Regions from separate parts of the Mesorhizobium sp. M0028 genome, predicted to be linked through region 1. Evidence: riboswitches for the same ligand, from Rfam matches in the RefSeq annotation. Region 1 holds a riboswitch; the other holds the start of a gene.
The links. A riboswitch is a leader RNA that binds a small molecule or an ion and turns the genes downstream of it on or off. The one in region 1 is predicted to bind cobalamin.
Positions count from the first base shown of each region.

Region 1 (3,208 bases):
GGCCAGCATATGGTTGGTCAGCCACAGCGTCAGGCAATCGATCAGCACCGGCTGGCCGTCAGGCAGTGCCTCGATCGCGCCGGCAAGGTCGAGCGGCGCCTCGATGGTCGTCCAGCCGGCGCTGCGGCGCGAGCGGTGCAGCGCGATCCGTTCGCGCATCTCCTCGTCATAGGCTTGCGCCGTGGCGATATAGCTCCATGGCGCCGGACAGGCACTCACCAGCCTCTCGGCATGCACGCTCTTGCCGGAGCGCGCACCGCCGATGATCAGGATCAGCGCCCCGGCAGCGCGGTCAGGCAAAGCTGTCGCGCAGGCTGGTCGCCGTGCCGGTGAAGCGGCCGCGCACCACGCCGACGACCGCGCCGAGCACCAGCCAGAACACCAGATTGGTCAGCGTCACCGCCACCACGAACTGATGATGCAGGCCTTCCGGGATTGTCGTCTCGAAGCTGTCGGGCTGCGGCGCGCCGACAATATGCGGCGCCACGATCAACGCCACGGCAAGGACCGCCAGCGGCAGCGATCTGCGGAAGGCGAGCAGGCCGAGACCGGCGGCGGTCGCCACCACCGTTGCCCACCACCAGATCTGGCGTTGGACAAGGTCGGCCGCCGGCATTGCCGGCAATTCCGGCGGCAGGCCGAGGCCCGGCGCCAGCGTGAACACGGCAAAGCCGGCAAGCCCCCAGAACAGGCCCTGGCGCCAATTGCCGATGCCGCCGGCGAACTCCGAAACCGCAACCAGGACCAACGCGAAGCCGATACCGGTGACGATATTGGCAACGACGCTGAAGGCAAAGCGTTCGAAACCGTCGGCCGGCGCCCAGCCTTCGTCCTCAGCCGGAGCCATTGCTTCAGCCGGTGCCGGCGCGGCGCTGCTCATAGCCATCGTGCCCGTGGCGGCCGGTGCCGCAGGTGCGGCGGCATGGTCATGGCCGCCGCCGGCCTGTTCGTAGACTTCCGCCTTCAGGATCAGCGGCACCGTGGCATAGGCCTGCATGCAGGCGAGAACGACGCCGGCCACGAGCCCTGCGATCGCCGCGATGAACACGACGTTGCGAAACAGTGTCATGATGTCAGCCCCTTGTCAGTGGCAGGGAAAGCCCATCGAGTGGCGATAGTCGTGGGCGGCATTGTGGACCGCATCGATGTGCGAGAAGCCGACAAAGCCCATGACGAAAATGCCGAGGAATGCAGCAAGCGCCAGCTGCATGAAACGCGACTGCGAGGAGACGGAAGCGCCGAGCGAGACGGAAGCGGTATTCATGTCTTGTCCTTTCGCCCTCCACCCGAGGGCATAGAAGTCAGTTTCCTGTCGCCGGCAGGTCTCCTGGCTCGCGGATCAGCGCCCTTCCCCACCTTCCCGAAGAAAATCTTCAGTGGCATATGGAGAGGACTACCGCACACAGTTGCGGGGGCAGCCACGGCATTGGGCAAGAATTTCGCCCGCACCGCATTCCCTCTTGGTTCCAAACGGAACCGACGACATCAGCGACTATAGGCAGAATCGCCGCGCCCGGCAAACCAAATTCCGCCGGATCGTGTGGCGAATGCGCCGCCTCGCCAAGCTCGCCGGCCGGCGCCGCAATTGACAATTCTCACAGCCGGGTGTCGGCTGGCGGATGGGGAGGAAGCCGGCATGCAACCCAGCCCGAATGAGCGCGGTCCCTATAACGGCCTGCCGCGGGCCGAGCCGACGCTGCCGTCATCGGCCTATTGGGACATCGCAGGCTATCAGCGCGATCTCGAGGCCATCTGGTATCGCAATTGGCTGCTGGTCTGCCGCGAGGCCGACCTTGCCCATCCGCTGGCTTTCAGGACGTTTCGCATAGGCACGCAGGAGGTCGTCGTGCTGCGCGACGAGACCGGCGAATTGCGCGCCTTTCACAACACCTGCCGGCATCGCGGCTCGCAGCTTTGCCAGCAGAGCGAAGGACGGCTGAGGGCGCGGCTCATCACCTGCCCCTACCACGCCTGGTCCTATTCGCTGCGCGGCGATCTGGTGCGCGTGCCGTCGAAATCGCTGCCGGACGGTTTCGACAAGGCCGATCATCCGCTCTACCGCGTCGCGCTTTCGGTGTGGCGCGGTTTCGTTTTCGTCAACCTCGCGCAAGACGCTGCCGGTTCGGCTGAAACATCCTTCGATCCGGCATCCGGCAACCTCGCCAACTGGCCGCTGGAAACGCTGCTGAGCGGCCATGTGCTGCGCAAGGTTATGAACTGCAACTGGAAGATATTTTGGGAGAACTTCAACGAGTGCCTGCACTGCCCTGGCGTCCACAAGGACCTGTCGCGGCTGGTGCCGATCTATGGCCGCGGCCTGATGGGCCGGCACGACGACCCCGAATGGGCGCGCCACGCCGACAATGACGCGCCGGAATTTGCCGGCGGCTTGCGGGCCGGGGCCGAAACCTGGTCGCGCGACGGGCGCGTCCACGGCTCGGTCTTTTCGAGCCTGACGCCGGCCGAGCGTGCTGCCGGGCAGACCTATGCCACCAACTTGCCCTCGATGTTCGTCGTCGGCCATGTCGACTATGTCAGGACCGTGCGGCTGGTGCCGCTTGGGCCGGAGCAGACCGAACTCACCGCCGAATGGCTTTTTTCGCCCGAAGCGCTCGTCGATCCGGCTGCGGATATCGACAACATCGTCGCCTTCGGTACCCAGGTGCTGGAGGAAGACGCTGATATCTGCGAGGTCAACCAGAAGGGCCTGCGCTCGATGCGCCATAAGGCCGGCGTGCTGATGCCCGAGGAATATGATTTGCACCGCTTCCACAACTGGGTGCGCGAGCGGCATGCGGCGCTTGAACATCAAAGCGATTTGGGCAGATAGCGCCAAGTGACGAAGCCGCAGACCGCCGCCAGCAGGCCGAGCGTCGCGAAAACCGCGCCCAGGCCGAAGAACGCCAGCACCACTGAATAGACCAGCGGCGGCGTCAGCTCGGAAAAGTCGAGATAGGTGCGGTAGACCGCCGCCATCTGCGCCCGCTCATACGAGCGCACCGAGCGCATGAACGCGGTCGAGCCCAGCGCATCGAGCGCGATGGTGAAGAAGGCACCGCAAAGCAGCAACGCGCCGGTGACGAGCGGCGCGGCCTCGCCGACGGCGCCGGCCGCCAGCAGCGTCGCCGACATGGCGAAATAGGCAAACGTCATGGTGCGCCGGCCGCCGAAACGCTTTCCCGCCCTGCCCCAGAAGATGGCCATGAAC
Region 1 covers NZ_JAMYVG010000007.1:135,170-138,377, reverse strand. The annotation lists gene cobU (bifunctional adenosylcobinamide kinase/adenosylcobinamide-phosphate guanylyltransferase) at 1-300, opposite strand, end outside; gene NKJ93_RS16060 (CbtA family protein) at 293-1,069, opposite strand; gene NKJ93_RS16055 (CbtB domain-containing protein) at 1,085-1,264, opposite strand; cobalamin riboswitch at 1,301-1,496, opposite strand; gene NKJ93_RS16050 (aromatic ring-hydroxylating oxygenase subunit alpha) at 1,637-2,830, shown strand; gene NKJ93_RS16045 (MFS transporter) at 2,809-3,208, opposite strand, start outside.

Region 2 (3,208 bases), on a different contig from region 1:
GAATATGGCTGGGACGAAACCTATGAGGCGCTGGTCGCTGAAATCCTCGGCACATTCGTCAAATCCTTCGATCCGAAATGGGAACGCAGCTGGATCGCCGAGCGGGAAGGCGAGGTCGTCGGCTCCGTCTTCGTCGTGCGCCAGTCGGACGCGGTGGCGAAATTGCGCCTGCTCTACGTCGAGCCCTCGGCGCGAGGTCTCGGCATCGGCAAGCGGCTGGTCGAGGAATGTATCGGCTTTTGCCGCGCCACGGGTTACAGGACACTGACGCTGTGGACCAACGACGTGCTCGCCGCCGCCCGCCACATCTATGAGTCTGTGGGCTTTAAATTGACCAACGAGGAGTGCCACCATTCCTTCGGCAGGGATCTGGTCGGCCAGAACTGGAACCTGGAACTGTAGCAGCGCTTCCGGCGCTTCGGCGTCGGCCTGCCGTGCCTCACCCTTTGATCGGTATCCAGATTTCCAGCCCGCCATTGCCGCTGCGCGGATCAAATTCGGGGCCGTAACGCTCGAATTCCGGCGCATCGGCGATCTCGTGCCCAGAGGCTGGCAGCCATTTGTTCCAGATCGTGTTGACCGTGCGGCGGATGGTCGAGATATGGTCACGATGGGCGAACACGCCGTATTTCTGCGCCGGCACGCGCACACGCCAAAACTCCCTCGGCAGGTCCGAAAAATCGGACACTTCGACGCCAGCGATGTAGTCGAAATTGCCGGCGTCGTCGCCGTTGACGCAGACGCCATAGGCGACGTCGCCGATCTCGCCTGGAACGTCCTTTTAAATGTAACGTTATTACGTCACGAGGTCTATATGGCTCCTTCTGACAAGACTTATTGCGCTGTGATTGGCGGAAAACTAGGGTGGCTGACTGATGGTCCCCGAGTCGCAAGGCAAGGGGTGAAAAGGGAACACGGTGAGATCCTTTGGATCGAGGCCGTGGCTGCCCCCGCAACTGTAAGCGGCGAGCAAAATCCGAAATGCCACTGGCCGGCAAGGCTGGGAAGGCAGGATGGCGCAAAGACCCGCGAGCCAGGAGACCTGCCATCAGCATGAGTTGACCGGACGGGGTGTGCCGGGAGAAAACGTGGACATCGGTCGTGTCGGCCGGTGCCTGGTAAGCGCGGTGAGCCTTTCGGTAGCGGCGGGCGACCGCCTCGCCATCATCGGCCCCAACGGCGCCGGCAAGACGACGCTGCTGCGCATGCTATGCGGTACGCTGCGGCCAAGCGCGGGAGATGTGAGATTTTCCGGACGCCGGCTGGAGAGGTTTTCGGCCGCCGAGCGGGCACTGCACATGGCGGTCGTTGGCCAGACCGATCAGCCTGATCCGCGGCTTGCCGTGATCGACTACGTCGAGCTTGGGCGCGTCCCGCATGCCGGCTTGCGTCGGTGGAGCGAGCAACGCGACATCGTCATTGAAGCACTTCGCAGAACCGGCCTGCTGCCGCTGCTCGGCCGCACGATCGGCTCGCTATCCGGTGGCGAGCGGCAACGCGCCCAGTTGGCGCGCGCCATCGCCCAGGAGCCCAAAATCCTGTTCCTCGATGAACCGACCAATCATCTCGATCCGCGCGCCCGCAGCGACCTTCTCGAACTCGTATCGCAGTTTGGCATGACCGTCGTGGCGGTGCTTCAATGATCTGTCGCTTGTCACGCCATTTGCCACCAGGGTCGCGGTGATGAACGAGGCCCGCCTGCAGGCACTTGCCAGTCCGCGCGAGGCGCTGACCAAGAAGTTGATCCGCGAGATTTTCGGCGTTGACGTGCTTTGGCTGCGCCATCCCACCGAAGACCGCGAACTCACGGTCTTCGACGTTCCGAACCGCGCCTCTTCACATCCCGATTTGACCAAGGAGCAACATCCGTGAAACGCCTCGTACTGTCTTTTGCCTCCCTCCTACTTGCCCAGACCGCCTTCGCTTTCCCGGTAACCGTTGATAGCTGCGGCACGCCGCTGACGTTCGACGCCGCGCCGAAGCGCGCCGTCATCCAAGATCTGAACATGGCGGAGATGGCCTTCGCGCTGGGGCTGCAACCATCGATCGTCGGCCTGACCGGCATCACCGGATGGTATAAGGTCGGTCCGGAATTCAAGGCCGAGCAGGGCGCGATCCCGGAACTCGCGCCGAAATACCCGACCCTCGAAAACCTCGTCGCCGTCGAGCCCGATTTCTTCTTCGCCGGCTGGTATTACGGCATGAAGCCTGGCGGCGAGGTGACGCCCGATACGCTGGCCCCGCACGGTATCAAGACGCTGGTGCTGACGGAAAGTTGCGTCCATCTCGACCAGAACCGCCCCGCAGCCTCGATGGACCTGCTCTATGGTGATGTCGAAAAGCTGGGCAAGATTTTTGGCAAGGAGGCGGAGGCGGGAAAGCTTGTTTCGAACTGGAAGGCGCAGCTCGCCGATATCACGGCAAAGATCGGCGACCGCACGGGAACGCGTGTGTTTCTTTACGACTCCGGCGAAGACAAACCCTTCACATCAGGCAAGTTCGCGATCCCCAGCGCCATGATCGCCGCAGCCGGCGGCGACAACATCATGGCCGACATGCCGACGAGCTGGGGCAATACGGATTGGGAGACGGTGGCGGCCCGCAATCCGCAATTTCTTATCCTGCTCGACTACCAGGACGGCGGCTACAGAAAACTGCTCGATTTCCTGAAAGCTCATCCGGCGATGAAGGAGACTGAGGCGGTCAAAAATGAGCACTTCATTGCGCTGCGCTATGCCGAACTGACGCCTGGGCCTGCCAACATCGAGGCGATCGGCAAGATCGCCAGGGCGATGCACCCGGAAGCTTTCTGAGCTTGCGCCAGAGAGCGTTCGAATTGGCGATGACAGCAGGAGCAGCAGCGATTGCCGCTCTTGCTCTGCTGTCGATTGCCTATGGATCGACGGTCATCGCGTTGAGCGACGTGATTGCTGCGCTCGGACATGCCGCCGGGCTGGACGGAGACATCGTGTCCGGTCCGGCCGGCAAGATCCCGATTGCCAAGATCGTCCTCGATCTTAGGCTACCGCGCACGATTATGGCCATCTGTGTCGGCGCCGGGCTGGGCGTCATCGGCGCGCTGCTGCAGACGGTAACGCGCAACGACCTCGCAGATCCGTTCTTGTTCGGCCTGTCGTCCGGAGCCGCGGCCGGCGCGGTTTCCGTCATCACCATTTTTGGCGACCATTTCGGTATCTGGACGTTGCCG
Region 2 covers NZ_JAMYVG010000003.1:127,005-130,212, reverse strand. The annotation lists gene NKJ93_RS08345 (bifunctional helix-turn-helix transcriptional regulator/GNAT family N-acetyltransferase) at 1-402, shown strand, start outside; partial or broken gene NKJ93_RS08340 (GyrI-like domain-containing protein) at 440-778, opposite strand; cobalamin riboswitch at 860-1,064, shown strand; gene NKJ93_RS08335 (ABC transporter ATP-binding protein) at 1,089-1,643, shown strand; gene NKJ93_RS08330 (hypothetical protein) at 1,684-1,872, shown strand; gene NKJ93_RS08325 (ABC transporter substrate-binding protein) at 1,869-2,813, shown strand; gene NKJ93_RS08320 (FecCD family ABC transporter permease) at 2,843-3,208, shown strand, end outside.
Region 2: linked by a shared signal. The riboswitch ahead of NKJ93_RS08335 (ABC transporter ATP-binding protein) and the one ahead of NKJ93_RS16055 (CbtB domain-containing protein) in region 1 are both predicted to bind cobalamin.